2 regions of the Psychrobacillus sp. NPDC096623 genome follow, and region 2 is predicted to be linked to the other one. Evidence: riboswitches for the same ligand, from Rfam matches in the RefSeq annotation. Region 2 holds a riboswitch; the other holds the start of a gene.
The links. Region 2 has a riboswitch for cobalamin ahead of ACIQX2_RS05345 (ribonucleoside-diphosphate reductase subunit alpha). Riboswitches for the same ligand answer to the same signal wherever they lie in the genome.

Region 1 (9,301 bases), on a different contig from region 2:
GATGTTAGGCATGTCTACATCATTACAAAAGACCGTGAATATACAATTAGTTTCCTCGATTCGTCATCCGAATGTCCCCGCAGAAACTATTAATTTAGAAACTTCAGGTACGCTAACGCTTAAAGGTACCCAGTATTATTTAGTTTACGAAGAACTGCAAGATGAAAAAGCAATTCGAACAACTGTAAAACTAAGCGGTAAGAATGCATTAATATTACGAAGTGGTGGAGTTAAAATGCGTTTGCCTTTTGAACGTGGAGAACTTCAAACAGGAAGCTATGATACACCATATGGCACTTTAATGATTACAACAAATACAAAGCACCTACATTTTGAAAACGGTCATTTTCAAGTTGAATATGAGCTAATTATCAATGAAGAAGTTGCTGGTACATATACATTAGAACTAATTTATACGGAGGCGGATTAAATGAACGCAGTAGAGAAGCTACAACAATCCATTAAGGAAGCATTACAACAAGCAATATTGAAAGCAGAACTTGTCAATGAAGAACAAATTCCTGCTATTCAACTGGAAACACCAAGAGACAAAGCAAATGGTGATTACGCAACAAATATTGCAATGCAACTGACAAAGCTTGCAAAAAAGAATCCTCGTCAAGTAGCGGAAGCAATCGTAGAAAACCTTAATATGTCTGGAACAATGATGGAGAAAATTGATATTGCAGGTCCCGGATTTATGAATATCACGGTTCGTAAAGATTACTTACAGGATGTAGTAAAGGCTGCCTTAGCAGAAAAAGAGAACTACGGCCGTTCAACTTCAGGTGCTGGAGAAAAAGTTCAAGTGGAATTCGTTTCTGCAAATCCAACCGGCGACTTACATTTAGGGCATGCACGTGGGGCATCTGTCGGTGATTCCTTGTGTAATGTGCTTGATTTTGCTGGATATGACGTTTCTCGCGAATATTATATTAATGATGCTGGGAACCAAATTCATAACTTAGCTATTTCGATTGAAGCTCGTTACTTCCAAGCTTTGGGATTAGACAAAGAAATGCCAGAGGGTGGCTACCATGGACAAGATATTATCGACATCGCTGCGGCTCTTGTTGCAGAACATGGAGATAAATTCGTATCCATGTCGGATGAAGAGCGCTATAAAGTCTTCCGTGCACATGGGTTAAAAGTAGAGCTTGCAAAACTACAAAAAGACTTAGCTGATTTCCGTGTTGGCTTTGATAACTGGTTCTCAGAAACTTCTTTATATGAAAACGGCAAAATCGAAGTTGCTTTAGATAAATTACGTGCAAATGGGCATATTTTTGAAGAAGAAGGAGCAACTTGGTTCCGTTCTACTACATTTGGAGACGACAAAGACCGTGTACTTATTAAAAGTGATGGCTCTTTCACGTATTTATTGCCAGATATCGCATACCATGAAGACAAACTAGTTCGTGGATTCGATCAGCTGATCAATATTTGGGGAGCAGACCACCACGGCTATATCCCACGTATGAAAGCAGCAATTGAAGCGCTTGGATATGAACGTGAAAAACTTGAAGTATCTGTCATTCAAATGGTTCAATTATATAAAGACGGCGAAAAAATGAAAATGAGTAAACGTACAGGGAAAGCTGTTACAATGCGTGAGCTTGTAGAAGAAGTAGGGCTAGACGCAGTACGTTATTTCTTCGGTATGCGATCAGGGGACTCCCATATGGACTTCGACCTAGATTTAGCCGTTTCTCAGTCAAATGAAAACCCAGTGTTCTACGCGCAATATGCACACGCACGTATCTGTTCGATTTTGCGTTCAGCAGAAACACAGGGAATGAAAATATCAATGGATTCACTTGAGTTATTACAAAGTGAAAAAGAATTAGATTTATTGAAAAAAATTGGTGACTTCCCACAAATAGTTGCAGATGCTGCAAAACTTCGTGCACCTCACCGTATTGCAACTTATATCCAAGAATTAGCTACGACATTCCATAGCTTCTATAACGCAGACAAAGTTTTAAATGCCGATAATCTTCCGCAAACAGAAGCTCGCCTTGCACTAGTAACAGCAGCACGTCAAACAATCGCAAATGCCTTACGCCTGCTTGGTGTATCTGCTCCAGAACAAATGTAAATCGAAACCCAAACCCTCGACGTTGCTCGAGGGTTTTTCTAATTGAAATTTGGGATAAATATCCTGAGCGAGTAAACATACATCGTCCGCGAGTATTCGCATTCAGAACGCAAGAAAGGTAAAGGCGGAACGAAAGAGAGTAACCGGCAAACGACAGCGAGTAAAGGAAAAGCTGGCTTTATAGGAGAGACCCACTCCAAAGGTCAGACCTCCCAATCCCCAAAATCGAGGTCGACAGGCATAAAAGTTAAGGTATAATGAATACAAAGCAATATGAATAATTCGATGCATAGAGGTGCTCTAGTTACGGATTACTAGAGTTAAAAGGGAAGCTGGTTAAAGTCCAGCACGGTCCCGCCACTGTATATGATGTAACCCATCATGAGTCAGAAAACCTGCCTGTATGCTTTACGCCCTTTACCTACGAGGATAGGTTTGGTGTAGATCTGGTTCACTGTGACTTCGTGCGGATTTATACCTATCTATCTCTCATCTAAAGGATGGGGGATTTTTTGTTGCTTCAATATAGGAGGAATGTAAAATGAAGAAACTTTGGCAATTATGGATGACAGTAGCATTTGCAGTACTGCTGTTAGTAGGATGTGGACAAGAAGAAGTAAAAACGGATGAAAATAACAACAGTACACAACAAGAAAAGGCAACTACAGATGAAGCAACAGTGGATGAAACAACTTTTCCTATAACAATGACCGATGCAGTCGGCAATGAAATTACATTGGAGGAAGCACCTAAAACAATTATTTCTATGCAACCAAGTAACACAGAAATTTTATTTGCACTTGGTTTAAATGATGAAATCGTTGGTGTTAATGATTATGATAATTACCCAGAGGAAGCCCTTGAAAAAGAGAAAATCGGTGGTATGGAATTCAACGTAGAGAAAATTATTGCGATGAAACCGGATGTTGTTTTTGCACATGAATCGGCTCTAGGTATGGGTGAAGCTGGGTTCCAACAAATTCGCGATGCGGGTGTGAAACTATTTGTAGTAAAAAATGCAATGAATTTCAATGAAACTTATACAACAATTGAAGAAATTGGTCGTGCTACTGGCAAATTAGAAGAAGCACAAAAAATTGTTGAAGACATGAAAGCAAAAGTAGATGAAGTGAAAGAGAAAGTTGCTAAAGTTGAAACAAAGAAAACGGTTTTCATTGAAACTTCGGACGTTCCGGAAATTTATACACCTGGTAAAGGGACGTTCATGCAAGAAATTTTAGATATGGTGAATGCAGAAAATATTGCAGCGGATCAAGAAGGCTGGTTTAAAATGGAGCCAGAAGAAATTGTTAACCGCAACCCAGATGTAATTATAGTGATGTACAGCTATGTCGAAGGAATTGTAGAAAGTGTAAAGGCTCGTGACGGTTTTGATTCTATTACGGCTGTGAAAAACAATGAAGTTGTACAAGTAGATGAAAACTTAACAAGTCGTACAGGTCCACGTCTTGCAGAAGGATTGGAAGAAGTAGCGAAAGCAATCTACCCGGAGGCTTTTAGTGAGTAAAGCGTTGATCGGCTACATCTTGTCTATAGTTGCACTTTTCGTTGCAATTTGGCTTGGTGTATCGGTCGGATCCGTAAAGGTACCGATCAGCACATTATGGGATACGGGAGCAGATGCAATTGCGACCAATATTGTTTGGAAAATTCGCATGCCACGTGTGGTACTTGCAGGGCTAGTTGGAGCATCACTAGCCATTGCAGGTGCTGCATTCCAAGGATTATTAAAAAATCCGCTTGCCGATCCTTATACGTTAGGAGTGTCGTCGGGTGCCTCAGTAGGTGCCGTGACTACGCTCTTTTTCGGTATTTCGGTGCCGTTTTTAGGAATATATACATTGCCTGTTTTTAGTATGATCGGTGCTCTAGTTACGATGCTACTAGTCATAACTTTTGCTAAACTAGTCGATCGTGCGATGAAAATGGAAACGATTATATTGACTGGTATTATATTTAGTTCTTTTTTAGGCTCTGTCATTTCGTTAATGATTGCACTGACTGGAGAGGAACTCAGACAAATTATTGGTTGGCTCCTCGGAAGCGTATCGATGCGTGGGTGGAGTTTTGTCCAAATGGCGTTGCCGTTTGTTGTTATTGGTACGTTTTTATTGTGGTTGAATAGGAGAGAGTTAAATGCGATGCTGTTTGGAGAAGAACGAGCACAGCATTTAGGCGTCAATGTGAAAAAACGGAAGATGATGATTTTAATCGGTGGTTCTATGCTTACTGGAACAGCGGTTGCTGTATCGGGAACGATTGGATTCGTCGGTTTAGTAGTTCCGCATATGACAAGACTATTATTCGGTTCAGATAATCGTCATGTATTACCACTAAGCTTTATAAATGGAGCGGCATTATTAATTATTTGTGATTTAGTATCTCGCACAATTATTTCGCCAACGGAGCTACCGATAGGTGTAATAACTGCTTTTATAGGGGCACCCGTTTTCGCATTTATTTTCTTTAGACAACGAAAAAAAGGAGGCATTTAACTATGTTGCAAGTGGAAAACGTATCAGGTGGCTATGATCGCAAAATGATTGTTAAAAACGTCTCTTTTGAAGTTGGAAAAGGAGAAATGTTAGGGATTCTTGGTCCCAATGGAAGCGGAAAATCAACGTTGCTGAAGGTAATAAGCGGAATACTACATATGGAGTCGGGGAATGTCCTGATTGATGGGAAACCACTAGCAGCATATTCATCGAAAGAGCTTGCGAAAAAAATGGCCGTTTTACCACAATTACATAGTCATACCTTTTCACATTCTGTAAGAGATACAATTGCACTCGGTCGCTATCCTCATCAAACAGGATTGTTCTCGTCTTGGTCAGCTGACGACGAAACCGCTGTTCTTGAAGCAATGAAACTGACAGGAATGGCAAGATACGAACATCAAATGCTGGATTTATTATCAGGTGGGGAGCAACAGCGCGTATTTGTCGCTCAAGCACTTGCTCAGCAAGCACCTATACTGCTACTCGATGAGCCGACCAATCATCTAGACATTGCCCATCAAAAACAATTACTAGATACGATTAAAACCCAGGCAATTGAAAAAGGAATTACGATTATTAGTATATTTCATGATATCAATCTTGCTTCTCTATACTGTGATCGTTTGCTTTTGATGGATGAAGGAGAGGTTAAAGTATTAGGTGTACCGCATGAAGTTGTGAAAAAAGATCAAATCGAAAAGGTATACAAAGCCCGTATTAGCACAAATCCACATCCAGAAAGACCAAAGCCTCAAATTACCATTCTTCCGGATGTAAATGAAAAGCGAAGTGAAAAAACAATTACAGTAGATAACTTTCAGGCAACGGCTGATTTAGTTATTTTTCAAGCTGAAACCCAACTCAAAACATGGTCATCAGCAGTAATTAATGCCGGAAGTGGATGGTACAAAAACTTCGTCAATAGAAGAGTAGACGCTAGCTACGCTTGTGATAACGTACAAGAAGAAATGCTTGAATACTTGGCCAATAAAGGATTTTCTGAAGCCGATACAGTTGGAATGATGACTGCGGTAAAAACAACAGATGCTATCATTAAAGAATATGACACACCTTTTGGAAGCATAGTCATTATGGTTACCGCAGGAGTGGGGAATGCAGTGGATGTTTCTAGAGCGCATGAAGTAGAGATGCTTCCCGCAATCGGAACCATTAATACATGGATAATTGTTAACGGTGAACTTTCCGATGAGGCTTTTATTCAAGCAGTTATTACAGCAACCGAGTCTAAAACGAAAGCACTTGCCTTCGAGCAGGTTACAGATCCTCGTACGGGAACGATTGCTACTGGAACATCCACAGATAGTGTATTGATAGCGGCTACACAAAAAGGTCGACATATTCCATATGCTGGTCCTATTACGGAAATAGGAAATAAAATCGGACTTGGAGTATATGAATGTACAGTGGAAGCTATTCAAATATACAAAAAAGCAAAGGGTTGGAAATAATATGGGTCCACATATAATTGCAATAGCGTTTGGCTTAATATTGGACCACATAATAGGCGACCCACCAAGTTGGCCGCATCCTGTTAGGTTTATCGGAACACTTATTTCGAAGCTAACAGGCTGGTTGAATAAAGGAAGAGCTCGCAAGGCGAAAGGATTACTGCTCGTTTTAATTGTCGTTGGTATAACTTTCTCCGTAACACTTGCCATTTTAATAGGTGCATATTCTGTTCATCTGTGGGTCGGAATTGCAGTGGAAAGTATCCTGATTGCCTCTGGGCTTGCTCAAAAAAGTTTAAAAGTGGCAGCAATGGAAGTGTATAAACCTTTGATTGAAAAAGATTTACCCGCTGCTAGGCAAAAGCTTTCCTGGATTGTCGGTCGTGATACAGACAAATTGGATGAGCAAGAAATAACTCGCGGTGTTGTCGAAACAGTATCCGAAAATATTAGTGATGGAATAACTGCTCCACTTTTTTATGCATTTGTGTTTGCAGGAGCACCGGGACTGTGGCTATATAAAGCGATAAATACGCTTGATTCAATGGTTGGTTATAAAAATGAGAAATACGAGGACTTCGGATATGCAGCTGCTAAGCTAGACGACATTGCGAACTACATACCAAGTCGTCTGACAGGCTATATCATTATGCTATGGGGCAAGAAAGAGAGCCGCTTGCCTTTTAGCAAACGGATGAAAGGCTGGTGGCAAGATGCGAAAAAACATCCAAGTCCTAATAGCGGTTATTTGGAAGCTGCCACCGCTTATCAACTAGGTATTCAACTTGGCGGTATTAATACATATAAAGGAATTGTTTCTAATCGTGCACTTATGGGAATTGGAGAGGTTCCATTATCGCCACCCCATATATTAAGTACCATTTCTCATTTGAATTCGGCTGTCATTTTATTTTGGCTGTGGATGATGGTCATTGGAGGGATTTTGTTTGGCATTACCTAATCACGGAGCAAATGCTCATCACGTCTATGAACGGCTAGGAATAGAAATGCCGGAAACGGTAATTGACTATAGTGAAAATGTAAATCCATTAGGACCTCCAAAGTTTGTGTATGAACAGTGGGAATCGTATGCACCTCTAATTACGAAATATCCCGAGCCAATTGGAGAGCCTTTTTTATCCGCAGCAGCCAAATATCACGATGTATCACTTGAAAATGTAATCGTTGGAAATGGGGCAGCGGAAATATTCTCAAGCCTTGCCAAACGATATGAAAATAAACGAGCTGTACTGATTCATCCAACTTTTTCAGAGTATGAGGCAACACTAGCTCCTTACAAAGTGTTCATAAAAGAAATAACCGCGATTGGGAAGCTCCCTTTAGACGAAGTGCTCGATGAAGTTGAGTTTGCAGAAGTGATTTATATTTGCAGACCAAATAATCCAACTGGATATTTAATTCCATTAGAAGAGATTATTCAAATAGCAAAATACGCTAGAAGATTTAAATGTGAGGTCATTTTAGACGAAGCATTTCTAGATTTTATAGATGAAAAAGAATCATTTATTCCGTATTTGACTGACTTTCCAAACGTTATTGTCGTAAGATCGATGACGAAAATGTATGCAATTCCTGGCATTCGACTTGGGTACGCGCTGGCGAGTAGAACAATCGTAAACGACATACGTTCGAGAATGCCTCATTGGAATAGTAATGCCATTGCGACAACAATTGGAGCGGAGTGTTTGCTGGAGGAAGATTACCGAATGAAAGCAATTACTTTTGCAAAAGAAATGCGCGAACAAATGACGGTGTTCTTAGAGAAATGGAACTGCATCGTGTTACCATCGGCGACTAATTTTATTTGTTTTCAATTACCGGATCCTGCTCTTTCAAAGGAGTTTTTTGAGTATTTATTGCTTAAAGGATGTGTGCTCCGCCATACCGAGAATTTCAAAGGACTAGACGGAAAATGGTATCGTATAGGAATGAAAGAAAGTTCACAAATGGAGCATTTGCAAAAGGAGATGACTATATGGTTCGAGGAAAACTTGTCTTCATAACGGGCGGCGTGCGCAGTGGTAAAAGCAGCTTTGCAGAACATTATTTGATGAATGAGCAGGCAAAACGAAATGTGTATATCGCTTCTGGAGTTGCAGTTGATAGCGAAATGAAAGAGCGCATAAAAAGGCACCAAGACGACCGTGAAAGCTACCCAGTAGATTGGATTACAATCGAGCAACCACGCCATTTTGAACAAGTCGTACCTCAAATTCAGCGAGGGGATGGGATCTTGTGGGACTGTGTCACTACATGGCTAGCTAACGAACTGTACGAAGGTCATATGGAAGAAGTAAAAAAGCAGCTATATGTGGCAATCGATCAGTTATTAGAAAAAGCTCAAGTAGTCGTCATCGTTTCAAATGAAGTGCTCGATGAAGCTTTATCAAAATATGAATACACGGCTATGTATCAAGCTTGGATCGGCCGAATCCATCAACAGCTTGTAGCGAAGGCGGATCATGTCTTCGAAATGGAATACGGCATCAGGCATCAGTGGAAGTGAGGGATTAGATGAAGGGCTTAATGGTGCAAGGTACTGCTTCTAGTGTAGGGAAAAGTTTGATATGTACAGCTATTTGCCGACTACTTGCAAATGAAGATAAGCAAGTAGCCCCTTTTAAATCACAAAACATGTCAGGCTTAAGCATTCAAACAGAAGATGGGTTGGAAATAAGTGTTTCACAATCTTTGCAAGCAAGGGCAGCAAAAATACCTTATTTACCCGAAATGAACCCCATATTATTGAAACCTACTGGAAATATGGAGTCAGACATTATTATTTTAGGGAAAAAGCTGAATACAATGAGTGGCATGCACTACCGAGAAAAATTCTTTGAAAAAGGGCAAGAACTCATAAAAGAAAGTTTAACTATTCTTTCTAACTCATATGAGTATTTGATAATAGAAGGTGCAGGCAGTCCTGTGGAAGTAAATTTACGTGACCGAGAATTAGTAAATATGCGAGTGGCGGATATGGCAGATGTTCCAGTTATTTTAGTAGCTAATATTGAATATGGCGGTGTGTTTGCATCTATAGTCGGTACGCTTGCTCTCCTGCCAGAACCACAGAGAGCACGTGTAAAAGGGATTATTATAAATAAGTTTCAAGGGGACGTGTCCTTGTTTCAAGACGGAATAGACTTCATAGAATCTTACACAGGAATAGAGGTTTTAGGAGTAATCCCTTATTT
Region 2 (9,301 bases):
GATAGCTTCGCCACCAAACGCTTTAATTTCTTCCGCAACGGCTTGTGCACCTTCTAAATTTAAGTCAGCTACAATTATTTTTGCGCCTTCTTTTGCAAAGCGGATAGCTTCTCCTTGCCCCATACCTGACGCTGCTCCTGTAATGATAGCTACTTTGTCTTTTAATCTCATATATGACATCTCCCTCTTAGTTTGTTCATATTTTATTCACACTTGTACAAGTTTCATGAAATGTTCACATGTCAGTGACAATTTACATCTTAAACTCGTATTGATATAATGTGAAATACTTATTAATTATTTGTATATAACTTAAGGTTATAAGAGGTGAGGCTAATTATGGACTTAAATAAGTTAAAATACTTTTATATAACAGCAAAATTTGAAAATATGTCATTAGCTGCAAAAGACCTTTTGATTTCGCAGCCAGCGTTAAGCAAGGCAATTACAAACCTCGAGGCAGAGCTAGAAATGGACTTATTTTTCCGTAATGGTAAGAACATTTCATTAAATGAAAATGGCAGGTTTTTATATAAAGAAGTAGAGCGTGTTTTCACAGTAATACGTAATTTAGAGCGTGGATTGGAAGAGAGGCGAGGTGAAGGAGATGGTAATTTATCAATTGTTACAACTCTTCCATATACATTTACAAATATCATTGATTTATTTTTTGATGATTATCCTCATGTGAAATATCAACAAGTTCCGTTATCGAAAGAAAACTTGCAACAGTTTATTGAAAATGGCAAATATGATTTGTGTATTACAACAGAGAAAATAGAACATTCGAATGTCGAGTGGGTGCCATTATTTGAAGAAGAAATTTATTTAACTGTACCAAAATCATACAAAGAAGCAAAAAAAGGCACAATTGACTTGATGGAATTGGGGAATATATCATTTATAGGATTAACAGACCAGTATAGTTTTCGTCAATTTACGGATCAATTTTGTAAATCAGTAGGCTATACACCTACTTATCAAGTAGAAGTAGAAGAAGCAACAACGATTTTGCAAATGGTGAAAAATGGACGTGGGGCAGCGTTTACACCTGAAACATCTGTAAATCTATATGAAGATAAAATAAAACACTTAAAAATTGAAAATGGGAAGTTTACACGTACGATTGGCTTATTAAAGCATCGGTATACATACCCGACAAAAATTTCAGAGGCATTCGTTTCGCATTGTCATAGCTATTTTCAGGATATAAAAAAAGATAATTAATATTATATTTATTCTTTCATTTTCTGTGGTGTAGTAATTATTTTGTTTATCTTAGAGATAGGCCGTGCTAAACCATATTGTTAAGTACGGCTTGCTTTATTGATTGCAGTGGCATCGTACGCCTGAAAGGGAAATCAGCGATATCGTTTAAATAAAGCCTATTCTTTTAAAAAATAGAAGCACTGAGTTCTAAGTGCACTTATACTTTCATAAAAAAAACCCCATAAATGGGGTTTTTAAAAATAAATTTATTTAGCTTTGTCAAAAAGTTGAACTGCTTCTTTGGAAACATAGAATTTACCATTGCTTTGAACAGTTATACTTTTTAGTTCCATTACTTTGCCGTTAACTTTAATAATATTTTTGTTTACAGGGAATTCGGCAACTTTTTTTCCTTTTGTTACAACAAGTACGGGATTTTGTTTATCAGATTCATCAATCTTAACTGTTGCCTTATTTGATTTAAATGCTTCTGAAGCTTCCGTATATAATTCTTCACTTAACTTTTTCAAATCGAATCCCATGGTTGAAGCCATAGTATGAGCAATGGCTGTATTATCAATTAAGCCGACGGGTTTATTTGGTCCGTAAGAATATAAGAATACATCCTCGCCTGTATGCCCACCGGTTGAAAATCCGATGTTTGCGCGGTTTGATAATAATTGAACAAATGTTTTACTTAGGTTTTCTGATTCGTTAAGAGCTGTCTTTTCAGCTTCGGTAGGTTTGTCAATACCGTATAGAGTAGCTACTTCTAATAGATTTGATTTATCAGCTTTTAACTTACTTAAAGCACCTTCAAGAGTCATGGATGCTTTTTTCAAAGGATTAATATATTCAGAAACAGGAATATTAGAGTAAGTACCAGATGTGTTTATATTACCAATTGTAATTCCGCTGTTGCCATGATCGGTAACTGCAATAACAAGTGTATTTTTGTCCTTTTTAGCAAATTCTAGTGCTTCTTTAACTGCATCATCAAATGCCAAAACATCACTAATAATACCAATTGGGTCATTTGCATGAGCTGCCCAGTCCACTTTACTTCCTTCTACCATTAAGAAGAAGCCATCTTTATCCTTTGATAATGTTTTAATCGCTTTGTCAGTCATTTCAGCGAGCGTTGGTTCTTCTGATTTTGTTTTTTCACGATCCATATCATATGCAAGTGCATTTGGAGCAAATGACCCCCATATCTTGCTAGATTTAGTGTTTAATAATTCATTTCTATCTTCCACAATGTCATAGCCTTTGTCATTTAAAACTTCTACTAGATTTTCGCCATCCTCACGGTTATTTCCTGCAGTGCCCGGTACAAGTGCTTCCAGTCCACCACCAAGTACGACATCAATTCCTTGATAGACTTGTTGTTCAGCAATATTATCGTATTCACTACGCTGTGTTACATGTGCTGAAAAAGCAGCTGGTGTAGCGTGCTGAATCTCAGAAGTTGCTATTAATCCAGTTGCTTTTCCATTAAGCTTAGCTCCTTCGAGGACATTCGCTACTGGTTTATATGGATTATTTGCTAATGATGAGTCAATACCAGGTGTATTTACTACTTTAGGTAAAACACCAACAAATTTATCGTTGGTTTTGTTTCCAGTTGCTAATGCAGTTCCAGCAGGGGCAGAATCGGTAATAGCAGATTCTGCAGAGTGTGTACTTACTCCGCCTGTCATAATACTATCTAATGCAAGTGGTTCACCCTTGTACCATTTAGCTAAATTTGTAGCACCAGCACTCGTGCCATCCATTACTAGCATGATAACATTTGCGTCTTTTTTGGAATCATTTTTAGCTTCAACTTTGTCACTTTGGCCGTAATAACCTAATGATCCCAAAGCTACAGCACTTGCGAGAGTTACTCCCATTACTTGTTTGTTTAGTTTCATTGTGTATTCCTCCATCTTCATTTTGATAAAAAATTTGGTGAATATTTCACAATCACGTACATAAATGATTATATAGTTGTTAAGTAAATGGGATATTAATAGAGTGTAAAAACTACTAATTACTTCTTAGGTTAGTAATATAAATATGTAACGCCTTTTGAAGAGTGACGTCTAATTGTAAAAGGGGGAGTACATCATGAAAAAGGTCTTTTTACTCTATATTTTATTTATTGAACTCATATTTGGGGGTTGTCAAAATGAAGATAACTCAGCTAATACAATTGGGGAACATAAAAATGTTCCTGACTATACACCTTCATCGGAGGATGTTGTAGATATGCATGGTGAAATAAAAAATAAAGAGAGATTTGAAGTGTTTCTAAATAATGTTGAAAAAGGCAATAATGATAGTATTAGAGTAGTTAGGTATACGGAGGAAGGTGATCCGATGCTTCATGATCTTGAATATGATGGTGAAGTCATAAAATCCACAACAGACACACGAAGAGATAAATTTGGAGCGGGAAGCATTAGCAATGCAACTTGTACTTCAGCAGAGATTGTAGAAACCACGGAAAGAACTGAATATGTTCTAGAGGGCTGCGATAATACAATAGATAATATTATTTTAGTCACTTGGAAATAGTAGGAGATGGGGTTTTCAAGAGATTTTTATTTTTAGAATTACATTATCTATTGCTCACTTAAACACAATATGTTAGATTATATAAATGAACTTAACACAATATATAGTATGTTAACGATGAAGAGGTACCTTTATGGTTTAAAAGGGAATTCGGTAAGATGCCGAAGCTGTCCCCGCAACTGTAAGTGTGGACGACTGTTGAAATAGCCACTGCGAGCAATCGTGGGAAGGTCAGCAGGAGAATGAAACACGAGCCAGTAGACCTGCCTCTTCATCGGTAAGCAACACTTTCTTCGGGGGTTGAGAGGTGGGAGCGAAGGCCTCTATCTCGAACGATTGATATGTCTTGTTGTTTCCTACTTTTTAAATCTTGAGCGATGGCTCAGCCGAAGATGGCTGTGACATCGCTTTTTTGTGTTATACACGTTTAAAAATAGGAGGAACTCAAATGACAATCATCTCAAACACAACGAAACAAGAAGTATTACATAATCTAATCAAAGAATTTGGGGAAGAGAAAATTGCTCCGCTTATCAAAACACATGAAAGATGGACACAAAAGCACCCCGAAGGTACAATAGCCGCTTGGTCGAAGTCAATGTCACTGGAAGCTTTAAGCTTTCTAGATGAGCAAGAAACGTACTGGACCTTTGTAGCTGCACGAATCCATCTAGCAGAAGTTTACGAACAAGTAGCTGAACGAAGAAAAACAACTGCCGATGCGGTATACACAAAATTTGCAAAAAATGTACATCTCTTAAGTGAAAAAGGCATTTATGATAAACGACTTAAAGAAGCATATTCCCTACCAGAACTTGAACAGCTATCAGAAATCCTCGTACAAGAAAGAGATTATTTATTTACTTATATCGGTGTAAAGACGTTGTTGGATCGCTATGTAGCAAAGGACTTTGATAAAACAATTGTCGAGTTGCCTCAGGAGCGCTGGTTAATAATTGCGATGACTCTTATGAAAGACGAGCAAGAAAATCGTATAGAGAAAATAAAAGAAGCCTATTGGGCAATGAGCAGTCTGTACATGACGGTAGCAACACCAACACTATCTAATGCAGGGAAGCCTCATGGACAGCTTTCTAGCTGTTTTATCGATACGGTAGACGACAGCCTTCAAGGAATCTACGATAGCAATACGGACGTAGCAACCCTTTCAAAATTTGGTGGCGGTATTGGCGTTTATATGGGCAAAGTGCGTAGTCGTGGGTCTTCTATTAGAGGTTTTGTTGGAGCTTCAAGCGGTGTACTTCCTTGGATTAAGCAACTTAATAATACGGCGGTAAGTGTGGATCAGCTTGGGCAACGACAAGGAGCAGTAGCTGTTTACTTAGATGTGTGGCATAAAGATATCTTTACATTTTTAGACCTACGTTTAAATAATGGGGATGATCGGTTACGTGCGCACGATATTTTTACAGGTGTGTGCTTGCCAGATTTATTTATGGAGAAGGTAAATGCTAGAGAAGAATGGTATTTATTTGACCCGCATGAAGTGCGTCAGCTAAAAGGCTATTCTTTAGAAGATTTTTATGATGAAAAACGTGGAGATGGTTCATTCCGCCAAAAATATGAAGAATGCGTATGCGATCACCGTTTGTCTCGTGAAACAGTTCCTGCTATCGACTTGATGAAGCGAATTATGCGTTCTCAGCTTGAGACAGGTGTGCCGTTTATGTTTTACCGCGATGAGGTCAATCGCAGCAATCCAAACAAACATGCTGGGATGATTTATAGTAGTAACCTTTGTACAGAGATTTTCCAAAATCAAAGTGCGACCACATTTGAATCGATTAAACTGGAGGACGATATCATTGTCACTCATCGGAAACCAGGGGACTTTGTCGTATGTAATCTATCTTCTATAAATTTAGGGAAAGCAGTTCCAGCAGATGCATTGGAAAAGCTAATAAAAATTCAGGTTCGAATGCTCGACAATGTGATAGACCTCAATATGATTCCAGTTCCTCAAGCTCAGCGCACAAATTCTAGGTATAGAGGAATTGGTCTAGGAACATTTGGCTGGCATCATTTGCTTGCACTGAAGAATATTCGCTGGGAATCGGATGAAGCAGTGGAGCTTGCGGATACGTTATATGAAAAAATTGCTTACTTGACGATAAAAGCATCTGCAGAGCTTGCAGAGGAAAAAGGGGCATATCCTTTATTCGAAGGGTCGGATTGGCAAACAGGAGTTTATTTTGACAAACGTCATTACGATAGTGAATCGTGGAATGAATTACGTGAGCAAGTAAGCGAAAGTGGAATACGAAACGGCTATTTAATGGCAGTTGCTCCGAATTCATCGACGTCCATCTTAGCAGGAAGTACTGCAAGCATAGATCCTATTTTCCAAAAATCTTACTCAGAAGAGAAGAAGGATTATAAAATTCCGGTTACAGTACCGGATTTAAATTCCGAAACTACGTGGTATTACAAATCTGCGTATTTCATTGATCAACACTGGACACTTAAACAAAACGCTGCACGCGGGCGTCATATCGACCAAGGTGTATCGTTAAATTTATATGTGCAAAATACGATTAAAGCTAAAGAATTATTAGATTTACACCTAGACGCATGGAATAGTGGGCTAAAAACAACTTATTACGTTCGTTCTACTTCCGTAGAGTTAATAGATTGTGAGTCATGTTCCAGCTAATGAAGGCCATTATTTGTTATTTAAGCTATAGCGGAAACACAGAAGAAATCGCGGAGCTTTTAAAAGTGCGATTGGAAGCTCGCAACTTCCATATAGATATGTATAGCATCGGCTATGGAGTGGTTCCGAATTTATATGAATATGACCTTATTTTTCTCGGAACTTTTACTTGGGATAAAGGAAGTACGCCGGAGGAAATGAAGGATTTTGTAAAAGAGGTTGGAGGCAAGCCAAATAATGTTTATATATTTGGCTCTGGTGACACGCAGTTTGGTGGAGACGGGCTGTTTTGTAAAGCAGTGGACAAATTAGTTAATTTTTATAACTGTGATTATCCGGGTTTGAAAATAGAACAATCACCGAGAGGCAGCCAGGAGCAGCTAGTAACTAAATGGCTAGAAGGAGTTTTGGAACATGCAAAAAGCAAAAACATTAGAACCTAGAAATCCAAATAAATCGACAGGAATTTTCAACGGTCAGTCAAGCGGCATATTAAACTGGAACGATATTGCGTATCCTCACTGGCATAAGATGTACAAGCGTTTGCTAGGTAACTATTGGCAGGCAGATGAAATTAATATGTCCAATGATATTAAACAGTTCGCGAGCCTTAGTCAATCGGAGCAGGATGCCTATTTAAAAATTATTGGCTTACTTGCGACATTAGATGCACCACAAACACGTACAGCACTTTTACTATCACTTTACGCAACCGACCCATCAGTTCAATCCATTATGGCAGTCATTGCACAGCAGGAAGCGGTACATAATGAAAGCTATTCGTATGTACTATCTTCAGTAGTATCACTTGATCAGCAAAATAAGTCATTCGAATTTGGGAGAACAGACGAAATTTTACTCAAGCGCAATCAAAATATCGCTAAGTATTATAATAATTTCGTAGAAAATCCTACGACAGAGAATATAGTAAAAACCTTAACGTATACAACTTTGCTAGAAGGATTATTTTTCTATTCAGGCTTTGCCTACTTCTATAATCTTGCTCGCTATAACAAGATGGTTGGGACTTCTACAATGATTAGCTATATTAATCGAGACGAGCTAGAGCATGGTAGATTTATATCGGAATTGTTTAGAGCGACTCTTTCTGAAAACCCAGAGCTGAATAACGAAGAACTAATTGGATGGGTATACGAACAATTTAAAGAATCCGTAGAATTAGAAATAGAATGGTCGGAGTATGTACTAGCTGATATTGAGGGAATCGAATTAGATGAAATGCATGGGTATATTAAATATCGTGCCAATAAAATGCTTCGCCTTATTGGGCTGGAAGAAATCTACCCGGAATATGTAGAAAATCCAATGAAATGGATACGTGCCTATGCTGATAATATCGATGGTACAAAAACAGATTTCTTTGAACAAAAATCACGTCAATACGTAAAAGTAAATGCAATTGATAATGGATTTGATGATCTATAACAAGGAAAACGCATGGATGGTCGTAAACCATTCATGCGTTTTTGTTTTGGAAAGATTTATATAACATCTAACCATGAAGTTTTCAATGAGCCTCATTTTATTTATACAGTTGCATCGACCAAATGTGCTGTTTCTAAGCGACGTCGTATGACAACACCAAACCATGCAGCTAGTACTGCTTTAATCACTCCTACGATAATAAATGGAGCCACACCACCCATAAATGCTGCTGTCCATGTCAAGTCAGCTATGATTTTTAACCAAACTGTACCGAACACCAATGTAACAACCATACCAATTAAGTTTGCTGCAATCGCATGTGAGATTGTGATGCCAAACTTTCTCATGTAAATTCCCATAATAATTGCAGATGGCAAGAATCCAACAATATAGCCACCTGTTGGTCCTACTACAATTCCTAGTCCGCCTGACATACCACTGAATACTGGCATCCCTACTGCACCGATTAAAATATATACGATTACCGATAATACACCTAATCTCATACCTAAAATGGTAACAACTAAACCGATTGCAAAAGTTTGTCCTGTGATTGGTACAAGTGGTAAAGGAATCGTCACCTGTGCGAGTATAGCAATAATTGCTGCACCAATTGCTGCTAATACGTATTGATAAGTATCACCCTTTTTCAAAATAAACAGCCCCTTCAAATGTGTTAACCTATTTCAATAAATAGGTTAACACAAAGATGTGGAATTGACTAGTGAGTTTCCGGATTTTTTTAATGGAACAAAACACTTGATATACTTTTTATACTTGATATAATAAGTATATCAGAAATATAGAAAGGAGCAATCTATTTGGCGATTTGTCCCAATTTAGAGTTTGCATTTCAAATATTAGGGAAAAAGTGGAATGGTTTTATTTTGCATTATTTATCAACAAATGAACAAATGGAGTACTCATTTAGTGAATTGAAAAAAGGTATAACAAATATTACTCCTCGGGCATTATCAAGCTGTTTACAAGAACTTATGGAGTATGGATTAGTAAGCAAAGAGGTAACGCTAACCCCCTCTACTACTATTTCATATCGTTTAACAGATCAAGGAAGTGCATTAGTGCAAGCTTTACGCCCGGTACAACAGTGGGCATACGACTATAAAAAAAGTGAAAAGGAGAATTCAAATGAAAAATAATCCAATGGCATGCGATTTAGAGACAGGTATTTGCGGAGTTACAGAAGATAATGAAACAGGTCTAATGGACTTTAGCCGTCCAAATAAAGAGGTGGAGGTATACTTCTTTAGTGATCCGATTTGTTCGCATTGTTGGGCTCTAGAACCCGAAATAGCTAAATTTACTGCAGCTTACGGCGATACGTTTAAAATGCATACAGTGATGGGCGGACTACTGCCTACGTGGGATGGTTTTGCCGATGTTAGCAATGGA

Region 1: linked by a shared signal. The riboswitch ahead of ACIQX2_RS03905 (ABC transporter substrate-binding protein) and the one ahead of ACIQX2_RS05345 (ribonucleoside-diphosphate reductase subunit alpha) in region 2 are both predicted to bind cobalamin.

Annotation. Positions count from the first base shown of each region.
Region 1 is NZ_JBIWER010000001.1:829,793-839,093, reverse strand. Features, by position in the region: gene ACIQX2_RS03915 (YwiB family protein) at 11-430, shown strand; gene argS (arginine--tRNA ligase) at 431-2,098, shown strand; cobalamin riboswitch at 2,375-2,515, shown strand; gene ACIQX2_RS03905 (ABC transporter substrate-binding protein) at 2,640-3,626, shown strand; gene ACIQX2_RS03900 (FecCD family ABC transporter permease) at 3,631-4,614, shown strand; gene ACIQX2_RS03895 (adenosylcobinamide amidohydrolase) at 4,617-6,086, shown strand; gene cbiB (adenosylcobinamide-phosphate synthase CbiB) at 6,088-7,047, shown strand; gene ACIQX2_RS03885 (pyridoxal phosphate-dependent aminotransferase) at 7,034-8,110, shown strand; gene ACIQX2_RS03880 (bifunctional adenosylcobinamide kinase/adenosylcobinamide-phosphate guanylyltransferase) at 8,083-8,613, shown strand; gene ACIQX2_RS03875 (cobyric acid synthase) at 8,622-9,301, shown strand, end outside.
Region 2 is NZ_JBIWER010000002.1:121,388-130,688, forward strand. Features, by position in the region: gene ACIQX2_RS05325 (SDR family NAD(P)-dependent oxidoreductase) at 1-171, opposite strand, end outside; gene ACIQX2_RS05330 (LysR family transcriptional regulator) at 340-1,227, shown strand; gene ACIQX2_RS05335 (alkaline phosphatase) at 1,476-3,122, opposite strand; gene ACIQX2_RS05340 (DUF4362 domain-containing protein) at 3,319-3,768, shown strand; cobalamin riboswitch at 3,875-4,053, shown strand; gene ACIQX2_RS05345 (ribonucleoside-diphosphate reductase subunit alpha) at 4,217-6,442, shown strand; gene ACIQX2_RS05350 (flavodoxin) at 6,430-6,885, shown strand; gene ACIQX2_RS05355 (ribonucleotide-diphosphate reductase subunit beta) at 6,857-7,888, shown strand; gene ACIQX2_RS05360 (biotin transporter BioY) at 7,990-8,541, opposite strand; gene ACIQX2_RS05365 (winged helix-turn-helix transcriptional regulator) at 8,710-9,048, shown strand; gene ACIQX2_RS05370 (DsbA family oxidoreductase) at 9,038-9,301, shown strand, end outside.